3 regions of the Pseudarthrobacter sp. NCCP-2145 genome follow, and region 3 is predicted to be linked to each of the others. Evidence: riboswitches for the same ligand, from Rfam matches in the RefSeq annotation. Region 3 holds a riboswitch; each other region holds the start of a gene.
The links. A riboswitch is a leader RNA that binds a small molecule or an ion and turns the genes downstream of it on or off. The one in region 3 is predicted to bind S-adenosylmethionine.
Positions count from the first base shown of each region.

Region 1: linked by a shared signal. The riboswitch ahead of NFU08_RS13240 (DUF1737 domain-containing protein) and the one ahead of NFU08_RS05435 (aminotransferase class V-fold PLP-dependent enzyme) in region 3 are both predicted to bind S-adenosylmethionine.
Region 2: linked by a shared signal. The riboswitch ahead of NFU08_RS16925 (bifunctional o-acetylhomoserine/o-acetylserine sulfhydrylase) and the one ahead of NFU08_RS05435 (aminotransferase class V-fold PLP-dependent enzyme) in region 3 are both predicted to bind S-adenosylmethionine.

Region 1 covers NZ_BRCG01000014.1:41,891-47,938, reverse strand. The annotation lists gene NFU08_RS13260 (HNH endonuclease signature motif containing protein) at 1-1,561, opposite strand, end outside; gene NFU08_RS13255 (DUF1905 domain-containing protein) at 1,684-1,986, shown strand; gene NFU08_RS13250 (O-succinylhomoserine sulfhydrylase) at 2,149-3,357, opposite strand; gene NFU08_RS13245 (rhodanese-like domain-containing protein) at 3,358-3,768, opposite strand; gene NFU08_RS13240 (DUF1737 domain-containing protein) at 3,765-4,043, opposite strand; SAM riboswitch class IV at 4,057-4,170, opposite strand; gene opgC (OpgC domain-containing protein) at 4,504-6,048, shown strand, end outside.
Region 2 covers NZ_BRCG01000022.1:5,551-11,598, forward strand. The annotation lists gene NFU08_RS16915 (MFS transporter) at 1-780, opposite strand, end outside; gene NFU08_RS16920 (homoserine O-acetyltransferase) at 962-2,077, opposite strand; SAM riboswitch class IV at 2,090-2,205, opposite strand; gene NFU08_RS16925 (bifunctional o-acetylhomoserine/o-acetylserine sulfhydrylase) at 2,304-3,629, opposite strand; SAM riboswitch class IV at 3,672-3,787, opposite strand; gene NFU08_RS16930 (S8 family serine peptidase) at 4,040-5,878, shown strand; gene NFU08_RS16935 (VOC family protein) at 6,014-6,048, shown strand, end outside.
Region 3 covers NZ_BRCG01000004.1:257,777-263,824, forward strand. The annotation lists gene NFU08_RS05425 (metal-dependent transcriptional regulator) at 1-291, opposite strand, end outside; gene NFU08_RS05430 (class I SAM-dependent methyltransferase) at 341-1,099, opposite strand; gene NFU08_RS05435 (aminotransferase class V-fold PLP-dependent enzyme) at 1,192-2,649, opposite strand; SAM riboswitch class IV at 2,684-2,797, opposite strand; gene hisN (histidinol-phosphatase) at 2,957-3,769, opposite strand; gene NFU08_RS05445 (ribosome small subunit-dependent GTPase A) at 3,817-4,932, opposite strand; gene aroA (3-phosphoshikimate 1-carboxyvinyltransferase) at 4,916-6,048, opposite strand, start outside.

The sequences.
Region 1 (6,048 bases), on a different contig from region 3:
GCAGGTCCAGGTCCTGGGGCATCCCAAAGTGCTCAACAAAGCCCTGGACGGGCATGCCTCCGAGCGCCAAACTCGGTTGTCCTTCCGGTTTCGTTGCCGCACTCCACGTTTCAGTAACCCAGTCTGGCCAGTGGGGTGGTTCCCAGTCCTGGTGTTCGCTTTTGTAGTGGCGTCCGGTGGGTGAGGTCCAGCCGGGTGGTTCGTCCTTGGTGGCTGCTGTCGGTGTCCAGCCGCTGGTGTGCCGGAGTCTGTGATGTTTCGGGCAGGGCTGTCCGAGGTTGCTGATCCCGGTGGTCCCGCCGTGGTGCCAGGCGAGGAGGTGGTCTGCCTCGTTATCCAACGACGGGTTGCTGCAGCCGGGGAAGGGACACTGGCCGTCCCGCAGCCGGAGCCAGTTCCGCATGGCTTTGGTGACCCGGTAGCTGCTCCGCCCGATCTCCAACGGCGCCCCGTCCCGCGGATCGACCAGGACCCGGTGGAACGAATCAGCTCCGTTAGCGACCAGGTCCCGTGCCATCGAGGCTGGGATGGGTCCGTACCCGTCGAGCATGGCTGGCTCGTCGGTTACTCCCATGAGGGAGAGGACCGGCACGGTGACGAGGACCTGCGCCCGGATCCGCGACGAAGGGGTGAGATCCGTTCCTATTCCTGCCCCGTCGCCGATGCTGGCATTGGTGCCGCTGGTGAGGATGGCTTGGGCGAAGTGGTCGGCACTGAGTTGGGTGAGGGTGCGGGGTTCGGTGGGTCCTTGTGCGGCGCGGGAGAGGGCGTTGAGCCGGTTCCAGCCTGCCATGGCCTGGTCGGCGGGGAGGCAGGCCGAGAGCCAGGCCATCCCGTCCTGGTCAGGCCGGTATTCGACCCGCCGGTCCGCCGCGGCCTTGGTATGGCGTTTCTCCAGCGATTCGGGATGGTGGCGTTCCCGCCAGGTGCGGGCCTTGGCTTTGAACCGGTACGCCGGCATCTCACCGATCGTCGCCGCCCCGGCCGGCCGTGGCGTGTCCGGGTCCAGGAAGTGAGCCTCCAGCGCGGCGGCTCCGGCCCGGTCAAGGCCCACGGTCTGGTTCACCATTTCCCGGGCATGCTGCCAGGAGATTGAACCGCCCTGCAACGCGGCGAGGGTTCGGGGCAGGGCCGTGGCCAGGGCGTGGGACTCGGCCAACAAGGCACCGGCGGCACGGTCACCGATCACCAGCGCACAGCCGACCTCGGCCACCAGGCTCCGGTCCTGGCCGGTGGCCTCCTGCGGCGAGGACGGCGGACCGTTCACCACACTCGTGGCGGCAGCGAGCACCTGAACCGCCCGCGCCTTCACCGCTGCCAGCTTCGCCTCCGACCGCGCCACCCCCGCAAGAACATCCAACGCATTATCAGCAACCCGCTGCAACGGATCATCACCAACCCCGCCAGCGTCAGCGCCAGGCTCAACGCCACCAAGACCAGAAACATCCGTACCGGAACCAGTCGTACCGGAAACAGCAGCGCCGCTGAGCACCGCCCTAAAAGCAGCCACCGAAGCGTCAACTGCCGCCTCCGCCTCCACCACCGCCGTCGTGCTTTCCATACAGACATCCTCCAGCGGGGGTCTGACAAAAAGGGCAGTGTGGCAGGGGCTGTGGATGACTAGTGGCCGGCTGGATATCCACAACCCTGGCGGCACTACCGCAGGCGTGCCATACTCGGCGCGTGACGTCGTCGTACTCCTTCACAGCCGCACTGTGGCTGTACCCGGGCGAGGCCGGCTGGCATTTCCTTACCCTGCCACCGGACGTGGCGGACGATATCCGCGCACGAAACGCAGGGCACAGCAAAGCGTTCGGCTCAATCCAGGTGACAGCGGAAATTTCCGGCCACACCTGGCAGACCTCGCTCTTCCCGGACGCTCACAAGGGGACGTACCTCCTGCCAGTCAAGAAGGCCATCAGGGCCAGGGCCCGGATCAGTGAAGGCGACGCCGTGAAAGTCAGCCTCTCCGTTATCGGCACCTGATGAATAGGGGCCGGATATCCCCAAAAGACGTACCGGAAACAGGCGCTGTAGGGCCGCGCCGGCGGCGATGCCCAGCAGGTCTGCTCAGGCAGGGGATGGTGGACAGCAGCCGCCAGCCGGGAGCAGCGACCGTTCCAGGCATGCCCACCACCGTCCGGAGTGCTAGATCTGCTTGAGCGCCTGCTCCAGGTCGCCGATCAGGTCGTCCACGTCCTCCAGGCCGACGGAAAGCCGCACCACACCGTCGCTCAGGCCGATTGCCGCCCTGCCCTCCGGACCCATGGCGCGGTGCGTGGTGGTGGCGGGGTGGGTGATGAGGGACTTGGCGTCGCCCAGGTTGTTGGAGATGTCGATGATCCGCAGGCCGTCCAGCAGCGCGAACGCCGCTTCCTTCCCAGAGCGGCCCCCGGAGGGCGCAAGTTCCAGGGTGAGGACTGTGCCACCCGCGCTCATCTGCTTCGCGGCCAGCTCGTACTGTGGGTGGGATTTCAGGAGCGGGTACTTCACCCAGCTGACGGCGGGCTGCTCCTCCAGCCATTCCGCGAGCCGCAGGGCGGTGGCCGAGGAATGGTTGACGCGGAGCGCCATGGTCTCAAGGCCCTTGGTGAGGACCCAGGCATTGAACGCGGACAACGCCGGTCCGGTGTGGCGCATCAGCTGCTTCACCGGTCCGTCGATGAACTCCTTGGTGCCCAGAATGGCGCCGCCGAGCACCCTGCCCTGGCCGTCGATGTGCTTGGTGCCCGAGTAGACAATGACGTCCGCGCCGAACTGCCCGCAGCGCTGCAGCAGGGGAGTGGCGAAGACATTGTCGACGACGACGGTCGCCCCGGCTGCGTGCGCCAGGTCGCTGACCGCGGCAATGTCGACGATCTCCTGCATCGGGTTGGATGGCGATTCAAAGAAGACGGCGGTGGTGGGCTTGGACAGGGCCTCGCGCCACTGCTCCAGGTCCGGCCCGTCCACGAAGACGGTTTCCACGCCCCACCGCGGCAGGATCTCGTTGAGGATCACAAAGCAGGACCCGAACAGCGAGCGGGCAGCAACCACGCGGTCGCCGGCGGCCAGCAGGGCACCCAGCGCGGTGAACACCGCGGACATCCCGGACGCCGTCGCAAAGCACGCCTCGGTTCCTTCCAGCAGGCGGAGACGTTCCTGGAACGTGGCCACGGAGGGGTTGCCGTAGCGGGAGTACACAAAGCGCTCGTCCTCGCCCGTGAACGCGCGCTCGGCGGCAGCGGCGGATTCGTAGACAAAGCCCGAGTTCAGGAAGATGGCTTCGCTGGTTTCCTGGAAGTTGGTGCGGTCCAGCCCGCCGCGCACGGCCTGGGTGTCGGGGCTCCAGCCGGCGGCGTCTTCGTTGAAGGTCACTTAGATCTTTCCCAGGTTGGTTGGCAGGCCGCGGTTCTTCCAGCCGTTGACGGTGCGTTCGCCGAAGCGGTCCGGGTCGCCTTCAAAGCCCTCCAGCACGTTGTAGGAGGTGAAGCCGGCCTGGGTGGCCGCTATGGCTGCCGCGATGGACCGCTGGCCGGAGCGGCACAGGAACACCAGTTCGGTTGAACGGTCCTCGGGCGCCTGCTGGCTGAGGTCGTTGATGAAGTCAGGGTTGGGGATGCCGCCGGGGAAAGTCCACTGGATGAACAGCGGATCGTTCTCGGTTGCCTTGGTGTCGGGAATACCAATGTGGGCCCACTCGCCCTCGGTGCGTACATCCACCAGGATGGCGCCCTGTTCCAGCTTGTCCCAGGCCTCCTGCGGCGTCAGGTCCCCTGCGTAGCTCATGCGTGGCCCTCGCCGTCGAACTCAAGGTCGTCGCCTGCGGACTCGAGGTTGTCCACGGCGTCCGCCACTGCGGCGTCCGCGGAAGCGATCGCCGCCGGAAGAACCAAGGCCTGGGCCACGATGACACTGCTGCCGTTGAAGGTTGCCGCCGGGCTGCCGTGCAGCACATAGCCCTCCGCCAGGGCGGCCGAGATGCGCTCACAGAATGCACGGTCGTCCGGGCCGCTGATGAGGCGATAGGACAGTTTTTCTTCAGGGGCAGGTGCGTCAGACACGACGGATCTCCTTCTCTCACGCTTGCAGCTCGAATGGTCGATATGCCGAGTATTCACCTGAGGCACCCCGCCGTGGAAGGAGGGTTGCCGACCGGCCAGTCAGGGCTTGGCGCCGGTACTCATTACTCCCCAAAAACGTAACACTTGCCGCCCGGCGCCGCACCGCCGCCGTCGTCATGTTGCGTAACTGAAGGATGCAGCGCGGAGGCGCCGCGCCGAAGATGCGTCCGCCACCTCCCTGGAACGGACGACGGCGACACCACTTGGGGTGCCCGGGCGCCAGGTGCCTGTCGCCCGGGTCGGGCCGATAAAGTTTCTGCAGGGGCCGCCGCCCCGCTACTGGAGAAATCAGTCCCTGGGGGTCTTCATCATCACGCCATCCGCCGCCGCGCCCACACGTCCCGCCCGGAGCCGCCGGCTGCAGCCCCTCCACAGGGTGGCCGCGCTCCTCGCCGCCGTGATGATGGCCGTCCTGGCGGTGGTGGTGCCCGCCGGCTCAGCGCAGGCCGCCCGAAACTTCACGGAGGAAGGCAAGCCGCTGCTGGGCGCAGTCCTCGAATGGGGAGAGGACACCGCCGGCGGCTTCTCCGAAAGGCTCGGGGCATCCCCCGCAATCTTCGGACACGACATCGCCTTCCCGTTCCGTGCCTCGGAGGAGAACGATATCCGCGAGTTCCTGGAGCAGTCCGCCGGGCAGGGTGCCCATGCGATGCTCACGGTGAGGCCTGCCGTCCCGCTGGACCAGGTCACCGCTGGCGCTGCCGCAGCCTTTGCGGGGGAAGTGCGCCGGATGCAGGGGGATTTCAAGGGCCAGTTGCTTATCCGCTTTGCGCCGGACATGAATACCAGCTGGGTGGAGTGGGGGCAACAGCCTGGCGGCTACCGGGAGGCATTCCAGGCGGTGGCGGCGGCGTTTCGGGATGGTGGTGCCCGTGGCAGCTTTGTCATGGTGTGGGAACCGTATCTGGGCAAGGACTACCCCTTTGACCGGAACCGGAATGCGCCCGGGCCCGGCAGCGAAGGCTTCAACCTGTTGGATACCAATGGCGACGGCACCTGGAATGGCTCCGACAAGGCCTATGAACCCTACTATCCGGGGGACGACGCCGTGGACTGGGTGGGCCTGACTGCCTACCACGATGACACCGCAGGGGGCGGCGCCGTCAACACCGTGCCCCGAACCGGTGAGCTGCAGGAGATGCTGACGGCCTCCGGCGGGGAGAGCTTCTACGGGACATATGCCGCGGGGCGGGACAAGCCCTTCATGCTGCAGACGTCGGCCTTCTACAGCCCGTCCTCCGGAGGCGCCGCGGAAGCGGAGATCAAGAACGGCTGGTGGGACCAGGTCCTGGGCGTTGCCGGATCAGCCGACTTCGCACTGACCGGGGCAGTGGTCTGGGACGAACGCACCAGCACACGGGACACCGGCGTGGCCAGCATCGACTGGCGGCTCACCGGAAACGCCGGCATCGCGGACGCTGCCCACAGCCGGCTTGAGGAAGCGCCCATCGTGACGGGGCCTGTTACCGATGTCAGTTCGGGTCCCGGGTTTGTCAGGTCCAACACGCTTTCGGCTGCTGCCGCCTGGACCGTTGGGGCCGCGCTCATCATCCTCCTGGTGGCGCTGTGGCAACTCCCCGCCAGGCTGGGTGCGGTCACGGCGTGGGGCTACAGCGACCCTTCCAGCAGGGACTCACGCGTGGACCTGCTCCGTGGCCTGGCCATCGTGTTCGTGGTGGTGAACCACCTGGGCATGGTGTCGCTGTTCCAGCTCCTGACCCAGGAAGCGGTGGGCTTCGTTTCGGGTGCCGAGCTGTTCGTTCTGTTCTCCGGCCTGGTGGTGGGCATGGTGTATGGGCCCAGGGCGAAGGACGATTTTGGAACGGTGGTGGACCTCACCTCGCGCCGGGCAGGCAAGCTCTACGTAACGGCGCTGGTGGTGCTGGTGGGCGTCTTCCTGCTGTCGCTGCTGCCGGCCTTCCGGACCGACGCGCTCACAACCTTC
Region 2 (6,048 bases), on a different contig from region 3:
CAGGCCCATGGCGGTGAACACGCCGCGAGGGTACCGGCGGAAGACTTCGGCAACACCGTAGCCCTTGTTCTCGACAGTGACTTCCTTGCGGGCCTCCAGGAAGATCGGCGCGTCCTGGACCTTGGTGCGGATGTAGTAGCCGATGATGACGATCACTGCGGAGAGCCAGAAGGCTACGCGCCAGCCCCAGCCGAGGAAGGCTTCCGGGGAGAGGGTGGAGGACAGGGTGAACAGCACGGCGGTGGCGAGCAGGTTGCCCATGGGGACAGCGGACTGCGGCCAGCTTGACCAGAAGCCGCGGGACTTGTTCGGGCTGTGCTCGGCGACGAGGAGCACAGCGCCGCCCCATTCGCCGCCCACCGCGAAGCCCTGGACGAAGCGCAGGAACACCAGCAGCGCCGGCGCCCAGTAGCCGATCTGCGCAAAGGTCGGCAGGCAGCCCATGAGGAAGGTGGCAACACCCACCAGGATGATGCTCAGCTGCAGCAGCTGCTTGCGGCCGAACTTGTCGCCGAAGTGGCCGAAGACGATGCCGCCGATGGGGCGGGCAACGAAGCCGACCGCATAGGTGACGAAGGCTGCGATAATGCCGTCCAGCTCGGTTCCGGAGTTGGGGAAGAACAGCTTGCCGAACACGAGAGTGGCGGCGGAGGCGTAGAGGAAGAACTCGTACCACTCAACCACGGTGCCGGCCATGGAGGCCGTGACGACCTTCTTCAGGCCTGAGGACTTGACGTCGGTTTCCTCGGGCCGCCGCGCGGCGGACTTTTCCGTACTCATTGATGAACTCCTTCGGCGTCTTCTTCGACACCACTGGGACAGTCTGAGGCGGATACGTGTGATTTTGGCCACGAACCGCCGGGTCCCAACGAGTATGGTCCGCCTGAACGCCAAGCTCAACGGCGAATCATGCAGAGGCTATCTGCATAAATGCACATTTACCTGCCTGTGAGGGGCAGCCTTAAGCCGAAAGGTGCGCCCTGAGCTGGCGGCCCAGCTGGCCTATTTCGGTCAGGAAGCCGTCATGGCCTATCGGAGCTTCAATGACGTGGACGTCCACTTCTCCCGGCAGGGCGGCGGCAAGTTCCCGGGACTGGGCCGGGAAGTAGAGCCGGTCAGAATCCACGGCTGCCACAAAGAAGCGCGCACCCGACCGCGCCAGGGTCTCGGGAAGCGGCCCCCGGCCCCGGCAGATGTCGTGGCTCATCAGGGCCTCGGTGATGGCGATGTAGCTGTTGGCATCGAACCGCCGGACCAGTTTGTTTCCCTGGTGGTCCAGGTAGCTTTCCACCTGGTAGCGTCCGCGGGCGGCCAGGACACCACCCTGCAGGGGCGACTCCGGAGCCTGCGGTTCGCGGCCGAACCTGCCTTCGAGTTCCGCCGCTGAGCGGTAGGTGATGTGCGCGATCCGCCGGGCCAGGGCCAGCCCGTCCTCCGGGAAGGGACCGCCGTAATAGTCGCCGCCCTTGAAATTCGCATCCTGGCGGATCGCCAGGGTCTGCGCCTGGGCGAAGGCAATCTGCTCGGCCGTGCTTGCGGCCCCCACGGAAATCACCGCGCAGCGCTGCACCCGCTCCGGGAACGTGATGGCCCACTCAAGTGCGCGGGCTCCGCCCATGGAACCTCCGAGCACCGCAAACCAGCTCCTGATCCCCAGCTGGTCAGCCAGCCGGGCCTCTGCCACAGTGCTGTCCCGCAGCGTGACCAGGGGAAACCGGGATCCCCAGGGAGCCCCGTCCGGTGCCGGCGACGACGGACCGGTGGACCCGTAACAGCCGCCCACAATGTTGATGGACACCACAAAGAAACGGTCCGTGTCCACGGGCGCACCCGGCCCTGCCAGCTGCTCCCACCAGCCCGGTTCGTCGGTGTCGCCGCGGGTCACGTGGGTGCTGCCGGTCAGCGCGTGTTCGATCAGGACGGCATTGCTGGCATCCGCGTTAAGGGTGCCCCAGGTTTCGTAGGCCAGCGTGACGTCGGGCAGGTAGCCGCCGGCTTCAAGTTCCAGCCCCCCAACGGAGGCATAGCGGACAATTCCGTGTTCGGGGACGGTGGTACGGGTGACGGTAACCGTCATGGCAAGACCTCTTCTACGCGCTTGCCCGCCGTCGAATGACCGGCAGGCCAGGTCTTCACCCGGGGCACCCCACCGCGGAAGGAGGGTTGCCGGCCAGCAAGCCGGGGCTGTCACTGGCACTCATGACCTTGTTCGAGTGTACGAAACAGCCCCCGCCTGCTGCCAAGAGTGTGACTGGTTGTGACTTCCCCGGCTTGCCGCCGCAGTGGGTTCCCTGGGCGTCCGGCTAGGCTCCGGTAGCGTCCTTCGCTGCCCGGAAGCCTGCTTCCAGGTCCGCCAGGATGTCATCAATGTGTTCGATGCCCACGGACAACCGGACCAGCCCGGGGGTTACGCCGGCAACAGCCTGCTGCTCCGGGGTCAGCTGGCTGTGGGTGGTCGACGCCGGGTGGATGACAAGGGAACGGACGTCGCCGATGTTCGCCACATGCGAGTGCAGCTCCAGCGCGTCCACGAAGCGCTTGCCCGCCTCGGCTCCGCCAGCGAGGTTGAAGGACACAATCGCGCCCGTGCCCTTGGGGCCATACTTGCGGCCCCGCTCGTACCACGGGCTGGAGGGCAGCCCCGCATAGGCGACGGATTCGACGTCGTCCCTTCCTTCCAGCCAGCGCGCCACTTCCGTGGCGTTGGCAACGTGCCGTTCCACGCGCAGGCTCAACGTCTCAAGGCCCTGTGCGATCAGGAATGCATTGAACGGGGAGACGGCGGAGCCCAGGTCCCGGAGCAACTGGACGCGGGCCTTGAGGATGTAGGACAGGTTGGCGCCCAAGCCACCGTCCTTGCCGAGGTCCCTGGCGTACACCAGCCCGTTGTAGGTGGGGTCCGGGGTATTGAAGCCCGGGAACTTTGCGGGGTCCTTGCCGAAGTCGAAGTTGCCTGAGTCCACGATCACGCCGGCGATCGCGGAGCCGTGGCCGCCCAGGTACTTGGTTGCCGAATGGACAACGATGTCCGCTCCCCATTCCAGAGGCCGGATCAGGTACGGGGTGGACAGGGTGTTGTCCACGATGAGGGGCACACCGGCATCGTGTGCCACCTGGGAGATGCCATCGATGTCCAGGACGTCCTGCCGGGGGTTGGATACCACTTCGCCGAAGAACAGCTTGGTGTTGGGCTGGACCGCGTCACGCCACTGGTCGAGGTTGTCCGGGTCCGCTACGAAGGTGACGGAAATACCGAACTTCTTCAGGGTGTGGGCGAAGAGGTTGTAAGTCCCGCCGTACAGGCTGGGGCTGGCAACGATATGGTCCCCCGCCTCGGCGATATTGAGGACGGCGAAGGTCTCGGCCGCCTGGCCTGAACTCAGCAGCAGTGCCCCCAGCCCGCCTTCAAGGCTGGCGACCCGCTGTTCCACGGCCTCCTGGGTGGGGTTGCCGATGCGGGTATAGATGGGTGCCAGTTCAGCAAGGGCGAAGCGGTTGGCGGCGCTCTCGGCGCTGGGGAACACGAAGGACGTGGTCTGGTAGATAGGGAGTGCCCGGGCGCCCGTGGCACTGTCCGGCTCCTGTCCTGCATGGATCTGGCGGGTTTCGAATGACCATCCGTTGGACAATTAAGGCTCCTTTGACTGGGCCCGGCATGCTCGAAGCACCGCGGGCCGCGCTTGCCATCCGGCCGATTACCGGACAGCCAGGTCCTCACCCGGGGCACCCCACCGCGGAAGGAGGGTTGCCGGCCAGCAAGCCGGGGCTGTCACTGGCACTCATGACCTGAGCCCAGTGTAGGAACAGCGGGTGTCCGCCGCCATGAGTGTGACCGGTTGTGACTTCCGGCCCTGGTCCGGGGCGGAATTGTCCTCACGCAGGGCGGGTGGAGAGGCCCCGGATGTTGATTTCCCAAGGTTCCACAGGAGATGCGCAGGATTGCGCGAAGTTTGGCCGTTTGACGCCGGTCCTCCGTTAGATTTGAGCCGGGAAATCGTCACCCGGCAGTTCTCCTCAGACACCAAAGGAACACATTCCGTTGCCCCAGTTCTTGCGCCTGGCACGTCGCGCCGTCCTTCTCTCCGCCGTCGCCCTCTGCTCAAGCGCGGTGGCAGCAGCGTCCTGGCCGGCACCCGCCGCGGACGCCGCCCCCGCTGCGCCTGTTGCCTCGCCGGCAAACGACGGCGGCCGCTACCTTGTCCAATTCGCCCCGGGAAGGGACGTCCCGGCCGAGGCGGCGGCCCTCCGCGCCCAGGGAATCGGTGTCACCCGGACATTTACGAAGGCCGTGAAGGGCGCCGCCATCGAGGCCAGCGCGGCGCAGGCTGCCGCCCTGCTCCGCTCCGGCCGGGCGGCAGCAGTGGAGCCGGACCACGCCGTCACTGTCTCCGAGACGCAGCGCAACGCCCCGTGGGGGCTCGACCGGATTGACCAGCAGGCTCTTCCCCTTTCCACCACCTACACTCCTGCTGGCACCGGCCAGGGCATCAGGGTCTACGTCGTGGACACCGGGATCCTCGCGTCACATGTCGATTTCGGCGGCCGTGTCACGGCGGGGTGGACAGTCAAGGCTGACGGCTTGGGCTCAAGCGACTGCAACGGACATGGCACGCACGTGGCAGGAGTAATCGGCGGCACCGTCCATGGTGTGGCCAAATCCGCCACCCTCATTCCGGTGCGGGCTTTGGCGTGTGATGGCTCCGGCCTCTACTCGGACATCATCGCAGGGCTCGACTGGATTGCAGGGCAACACCGGCCTGGCACTCCCGCCGTCGTCAACCTGAGTGTCGGCGGCCCCACCAGCAGCGTGCTCGACGCAGCAGTCCAGTCCATCATCTCCAACGGCATGCCTGCCATCGTCTCAGCCGGAAACAACGCTGTGGACGCCTGCACGGCTTCCCCGGCCCGCACCCCCGCCGCCGTCACAGTGGCGGCCAGCGATTCTTCGGATCGTCAGGCCTCTTTTTCCAACTTCGGCAAATGCGTAGACCTCTATGCTCCCGGCGTTGGCATCAGCTCCACCTGGCACACGTCGACGACGGCCACAGCCTCACTCAGCGGAACGTCCATGGCCACCCCCCATGTGGCTGGCGCTGCCGCACTCATCCTGTCCGGCAACCCCCTTTTGACACCTGGGCAGGTGGCTGATCGGCTGGTCTCTTCCGCGTTCGGGGGAACCATTACAGCAACCGGAAATGGAACGCCGAACCGGCTGCTCCAAACCCCGTCAGCTTCGGTCAACGCCTTTGCAGTGGGGGGCGCGATCGGGGCCAAGTACTACTCAATGGGCGGACCGGCGTCGCAGCTGGGCGCTGCCACCAGCCAGGAGCAGACCGTCCAAGGCGGGGCACAGCAGCAGTTCCAACATGGCCTGATTTTCTGGTCTCCTTCAGGTGGGGCACACCCGCTGTGGGGAGCAATTGAGAAGAAGTGGTTCAACGGGCATGACGCGGGCTACCCCATCCGGGACGAGGAACCTCTGGGCGGCGGAGCCATAGCCCAGCACTTCACGAACGGAACGATGTACTACACACCGCAGATTGGCCTGCATTACATCGGAGCCGGAATCCGGGAGGCGTGGTGGAATAAGGGAGGGCAGACCGGAGTAGCCGGTTATCCTGTGTCCGACGAGAGCCGCTGGTATGAGGGAGGCGCCGTCCAAGCCTTTCAGGGCGGAACCTTTTATTTCACACCCCAGTACGGAACCAGGCTGCTGCAAGGGGCCATCCGATGGGAGTACGAGCGAAGGGGAGGCTATCTCTTCATCGGGCGCCCGGTCACCGATGAGTACTCCTTGAATGCGTCCACTCGTGCACAGCGCTTCGACAACGGCATCATCTACTGGTCCAACGGAAGCATATGGACCGACCGGCTTTAGGGTGCAAGCCAGACCGGTCCATAAGCGCGCATTCCCGGCCGTTGTCAGCAGGGAATTCGAGCACGGCTGCCGCCAAAAATCCCAGTAAGGCTACCCTTAGCTGAGAGCCCGATCACAAAGTGCCAAGATGTTGCCATGCGCATGGATCACGTCTCTTACGCCTGTGAACA
Region 3 (6,048 bases):
CCAGCTGTACCCCAGCTGCTGGACGAGGTAGGTCTCGATCAGTCGGTGGCGCCGCACCATGGCGAGGGCAAGCTGCAGGCCGGAGTCCGTGAGCCTGATGGCACTGTACGGTTTGTGGTCCACCAGGCCTTGGTCCTTCAGCTTCCGGACCATCTCTGAAACGGAGGAATTGGCCACCCCCAGGCGTTGTGCCAGCTGGGAGGAGGTGATGGGTTTGTCCTGCCACTCAGTGAAGGAGTAGATGACCTTGACGTAGTCCTCTATGGAGGAGGAGGGAGCGCTGGTCTTCACAGGATCCACCCTACCGGCTGCCCCTGGCCGCACGTGGACTGGCGGGCGCTCATGCCCGGACCGCCCGCCAGGCGAGCGTCAGGTATGGAAGTTCCAGTTCCTCGTCCGGTCCGTGGCCCAGGTGCTCGTGAAGGTACCAGTCCAAATTGGCCAGGACTTTTGCCCGGGTGGCCTCTCCGGCGCGGAGGTAATAGCTCCGCGATTTTGTCAGTTCCATCAGGTCTCCGGTGGTCACGGAGTCCTGCCAGTGCGTGAGGTGGTCCTCCAGCGCACCGAACTCGGGCCCTATGAGCGGGCGGTGGCCGGGTTTGTAGACGTCCCCGGCATGCATGATCCTGGAGAGCCGGTGGACCCAGGGGACGGATGTGTCCAGCTGGTTCCAGACGAGTCCCAGCGTTCCGTGGGGACGGAGGACGCGGGCCAGTTCCGTACTGGCCCTCAGGGCATCGCACCAGTGCCAGGCCTGCGCCACGGTGACGACGTCGAAAGCCGCGTCGGGCAGGCCGGTCGCCTCTGCAATTCCAAGGACAGCCGTGGCGGCGGGGACGTGCTCAGCCAGCTGCGCGAGCATGTCCGCTGACGGGTCCACGGCCGCGACGGAGAGTCCCAGGTCCAGCAGCAGTTCAGTGAACTTCCCGGTGCCGGCGCCCACGTCGAGCGCATCGCGTGCTCCCGAAGGCACCAGCCAGCGCGCTGATTCGGCAGGGTAGCCGGGCCGCACCTGCTGGTAGTGCCTGCCGCCGTCCTGGAAGCTCTGGCCGAGCTCCCGGCGCCGGCCGTGATCCAGCCGTGGGCCACCCCGTGCCACGCGCGGCCTCCTTCATCCGGTTCCTTTGGTGTCCTCCGAATTTACCGCATCAGCCGCAACGGCAGGGCGCCGGCCGGCAGGCCAGCCGCAGGTCAGTCGTCGATGCAGGGCGCGGCGCCGGCCGTTCCCGGGGTGTTGGGCGCCCAGTGGGGGTACGTGCGGTTGTCATTGGCGGGAACCCAGCGGCCGGCGTCCACCACATAGTCCCAGCCAAGTCCCTTGGTCCGAAGGTCCCGGATGCCTGCCAGCAGACGTTCGGCATCCTCCAGCCTTGAGCCGACGCCGAAGCTGGCCCGCAGGGAACCGGAGGGAAGGCCCAGCCGCTTCAGCAGCGGGTGCGCGCAGAAGCGGCCGTCGCGCAGGCCCACTCCATGTTCTGCCGAGAGGTAGGCGGCCACCAGGCCGGCGTCGTAGCCTTCCACGGAGAAGTTGACCACGCCGATGGTGTCGGTGTCCGGGTTGGTGTCCTTGAAGATCTGGTGGACGGTGACGCCGTCGATCTCCTGCAGGCCTTCCACCAGGAAGGAGCGGATGGCTGCTTCATGGGCATGCCAGCGGTCCTGGTCCAGTTCCGCGATGACCTGCGTGGCGCGGGCCAGGGTCGCCGCACCCAGCACGTTCGGCGATCCGCCCTCGTGGCGGGCCGGCCCGGTTGCCCAGCTGACGCCGTCGAGCCTGGCTTCCTTGACGGCGCCGCCGCCCGCAAGGTGCGGTGTTCCGGCGTCGAGCCAGTCCGGCCGGCCCACCAGCACGCCGGCACCAAAAGGTGCGTAGAGCTTGTGGCCCGAGAAGGCGAGGTAGTCGACGTCGTCCGCAGTGATGTCGACCCGCCGGTGCGGCGCCAGCTGGGCCGCGTCCACTGCGATCCGTGCGCCGTGCTCGTGCGCCAGCGCGGCGAGGGCGCGGATGGGAAGGATTTCGCCCGTGACGTTGGAAGCCCCGGTCACGGCGAGCAGGCTGACGCCGCCCTGCTGCAGTTCCGCGCGGACCGCGTCAATGGTAGCCGCAATGGTGTCCTCTGCCACGATGCTGCGGTGGGGGACACCCTGCCACGGAAGGAGGTTGGCGTGGTGCTCAATGTCGAGGTACAGGACGTCGCCGTCGGGCCGCCCGTCGGTGACGGGCAGGCAGCCCGCCAGCAGGTTGAGGGAGTCAGTGGTGTTCCGGGTAAAAATCACCGAATCGTCCGGGCGCCCGCCTACGAAGTCGCGGACGATGGCGCGGGCATTCTCATAGACCGAGGTGCTGATCTGGGAGGCATAGCCCGCACCGCGGTGGACGCTGGCGTAGAAGGGCAGGATCTCGTTGAGGTAAGCCGACACCACGGAGAGGGCGGGGGCGGATGCGCCATAGTCCAGGTTGGCGTACCGGGCGTGGCCGCCATGGATCAGCGGGGCCTGGATCTCGGCGCCGCTGACTGCTGCGAGCGGACGGCCGGCGGCGGCGCGGCGCTGGTCGGAAAACGCCGGCGATCCCGGCAGGGCGGCTGCCTGACGCTGGACGGTGGCTTGGGGCGAGACTGCTTCGGGGGAGACGGTGGCAGTTGTCACAGAGACCTCACTTCAGAACAGGACTCCGTGCAGGAATCCGCGCTTGCCGCATCCCTTCCGGACCGGCCTGGTCGTCACCCGGGGCACCCCACCGCGAATGGAGGGTTGCCGGCCAGCAAACCGGGGTTTTGCGCTGGCACTCGTGACCTGGTTAAGAGCGTAGAACATGCGCAGTGAAGGTTAAAAGCCCGCGGAAATGTTAAGGGGTTTGTTACGCGCGGTTGAAAAGGCCCGCCTGCGCCGAAGATCACGACGGCGGACGCCTCCTTTCGGGGGTGCCCGCCGTCGAATATTCGTGCTGCCGGGACTAAAGGAGGTCGTCCAGGTTCGGGTTCAGCCGGCGCAGCACCTCGGAGTGCAGGATGGAATTCGTGGCCAGGGCGTTGCCGCCGAACGGACCGTCCTCGCCCTCCAGCGAGGTGAAGCGGCCACCCGCCTCCACCACGATGGGCACCAGTGCGGCCATGTCGTAGAGGTTAAGTTCAGGCTCGCAGGCGATGTCCACCGAACCTTCGGCCACCATGCAGTAGGACCAGAAGTCACCGAACGCCCGGGTCCGCCACACGTCCTCGGTAAGGCCCAGGAATTCATTGAGGTTTCCGCGCTCCTTCCAGCCGCCAAGGCTCGAATAGGAAAGGGAAGCATCGGACAGATTGGACACATTGGATACCCGGAGGCGGGTGGCAGCGGCAAGTGAACGCCCCATGTAGGCTCCCATGCCCTTGGCGGCCCACCAGCGCTTGCCCAGGGCGGGAGCGCTGACCACGCCCACCACCGGCTCGCCCTCATCCACCAGCGCGATCAGGGTGGCCCAGACCGGAACGCCCCGGACGAAGTTCTTGGTGCCGTCAATGGGGTCGATAATCCACCGCCGCGAGCCGTGGCCTGTGCTGCCAAACTCCTCGCCGAGTACGGCATCGCGTGGACGGGAGCGGGAGAGCTGGCCGCGGATGGCTTCCTCGGCTGCCTTGTCCGCATCGGTGACGGGCGTCAGGTCCGGCTTGGTCTCAATGTGGAGGTCCTGGGCCTTGAAGCGGCTCATGGTCTGGTCATCCACGGAATCGGCCAGGACGTGGGCCAGGCGCAGGTCATCGTTGTAGCTCGAAGCGGGTTGGATCATGGTTCCAAACTACCGTCTGCGCGCCGTTCTGCCGGGAAGCGGGCCCGTCAGGTCACGCTGCCCAGTTCCTTTGCCTCCTGGGCTTCCATTCGCGGGTCCGTGCCGAGGAGGCGCCGCAGGGAGCCCAGCCGTGCTGCTCCGGTGGGGCCGGCATGTCCCCCGCCCACCCATGCGTCCAGCCCGCAGTTCACGGCGGTGGCGGTGTGCTTGCACCCGCGCTCACAGTCGTCAATGCCGGGGGAGAGGTCCGGGAAGGAGCGGAGGATGCGGTCCGGGTCCACGTGCGCCAGGCCGAACGAGCGGATGCCGGGGGTGTCGATGATCCAGCTTCCGGACGGCGCATCCGCCAGCTTCAGGGCAAGGGCCGACGACGACGTGTGCCGGCCGCGGCCCGTGACGGCGTTCACTCCGCCGGTGGCCCGTTCCGCGCCGGTCAGCGCATTGACCATCGTGGACTTTCCAACGCCTGAGTGCCCCAGCATCACGGTGACCTTGCCGTCCAGGTGGCCCCGCATCTCGGCGACGGCCGAGCTGTCCAGCCGTGCGGACAGGCCGTCGTCGGAACGGGCGTCAATGCCCGAGGCGGCGGAATCGGCTGTCCGGCTGATGATCACGGGAAAGTCCAGGTGGGTGTAGTTGGACAGCAGTTCCGCGGGATCCTTGACGTCCGCCTTGGTGACCAGCAGGATCGGCTCGATGCCGGCGTCATAGGCGGCCACCAGGGCACGGTCGATGAAGCCGGTCCGCGGCTCGGGGTTGGCGGCTGCCACCACGATCACCAGCTGGTCGGCGTTGGCCACCACTGCCCGTTCCACGGGATCCGTGTCGTCGGCGCTGCGCCGCAGGAGGGTCTTGCGGTCCTGGATCTTCACCAGCCGGGCCAGGGTGTCCGGCTCCCCGGAGACGTCCCCGACCAGCGAGACAAAGTCTCCTGCGACCACCGGGTTCCGGCGGAGTTCCCTGGCCCGGGCGGCAATGACTACCCTCTCGTTCCCCGAGTCCTCCCCCACAACTGCGGTGTACCGGCCCCGGTCAACGGTGATGATGCGCCCCGTGACGGCATCATCGTGGCTGGGCCTGTCCTTCGTGCGGGGCCGGGAGCCCTTCTTGCTGGGACGGATCCGGACGTCCGATTCATCCCAGGAATCAGTCCTCCGCGCCACCGCTGGAACCTTCCGACGCCGTTTCGGCGGGGCCATTCTGCGCCAGCATGTCTGCCCACAGCCGGGGGAAATCCGGCATGGTCTTGGAGGTAGTGCCGATGTCCTCCACCTGGACGCCCTCCACGGCGAGGCCAAGGATGGCGCCCGCAGTGGCCATGCGGTGGTCCGCATAGCTGTGGACGACACCGGCGTGCAGCTGTGCGGGGCGGATCACCAGGCCGTCGCTGGTTTCCTCTGCGTCACCGCCAAGGCGGTTGATCTCGGCGACGAGGGCGGCGAGCCGGTCCGTCTCGTGGCCCCGCAGGTGCGCGATGCCGGAGAGCCGGGAGGGGCCGGTGGCCAACGCACACAGGGCGGCCACGGTGGGAGCGAGTTCGCTGGTGTCGGCGAAGTCTCCGCCCTTGATGTGGGGTCCGCCCGTGACCGTGAGGACGCCCTCGTCCAGCGTTACCTCCGCACCCATCGTGGCCAGGATGCTGCGCCAGAGGTCACCGACCTGCTGCGTTTCGTCCGGCCAGCCGGGGATCCGCACCGTTCCGCGGGAGGCCAGCGCGGCGGCGAGGAAGGGGCCGGCGTTGGACAGGTCCTGCTCGATCCGCTGGTCGAAGGCGCGGATGGGGCCGGGGCTGACCACCCAGTGGTTGGGCACCGAGTCATCAACCGCAACCCCGGCGCCGCGAAGGACCGCCACGGTCATGTTGATGTGGTCGAGGCTCGGCACCGGCTTGCCCACGTGCTCGAGGTGCAGGCCCTCGGTAAACCTTGCGCCCACCAGGAGCAGCGCCGAAACGAACTGGGACGACGCGCTGGCATCGATGACCAGGTGGCCGCCGCGGACCTCGCCCGTGCCCTCCACAACGAACGGCAGCGACGACGGCGTCCCGCCCCCTTCCGCCGATACGGCCACCCCCAGCGCAGTGAGCGCCTCGATGATCGTTCCCATCGGCCGTTTGCGGGCATGGGGGTCGCCGTCGAACACGCTTCCGCCGTTCCGCAGGGCGGCAAGGGGTGGAACGAACCGCATGACCGTACCCGCGAGCCCGCAATCGATCCTTGTCCGGGGTGACGCGGCATCCGGGTCCAGCGGAACCACTTCCAGGTCGGGCCCAAAGGCAC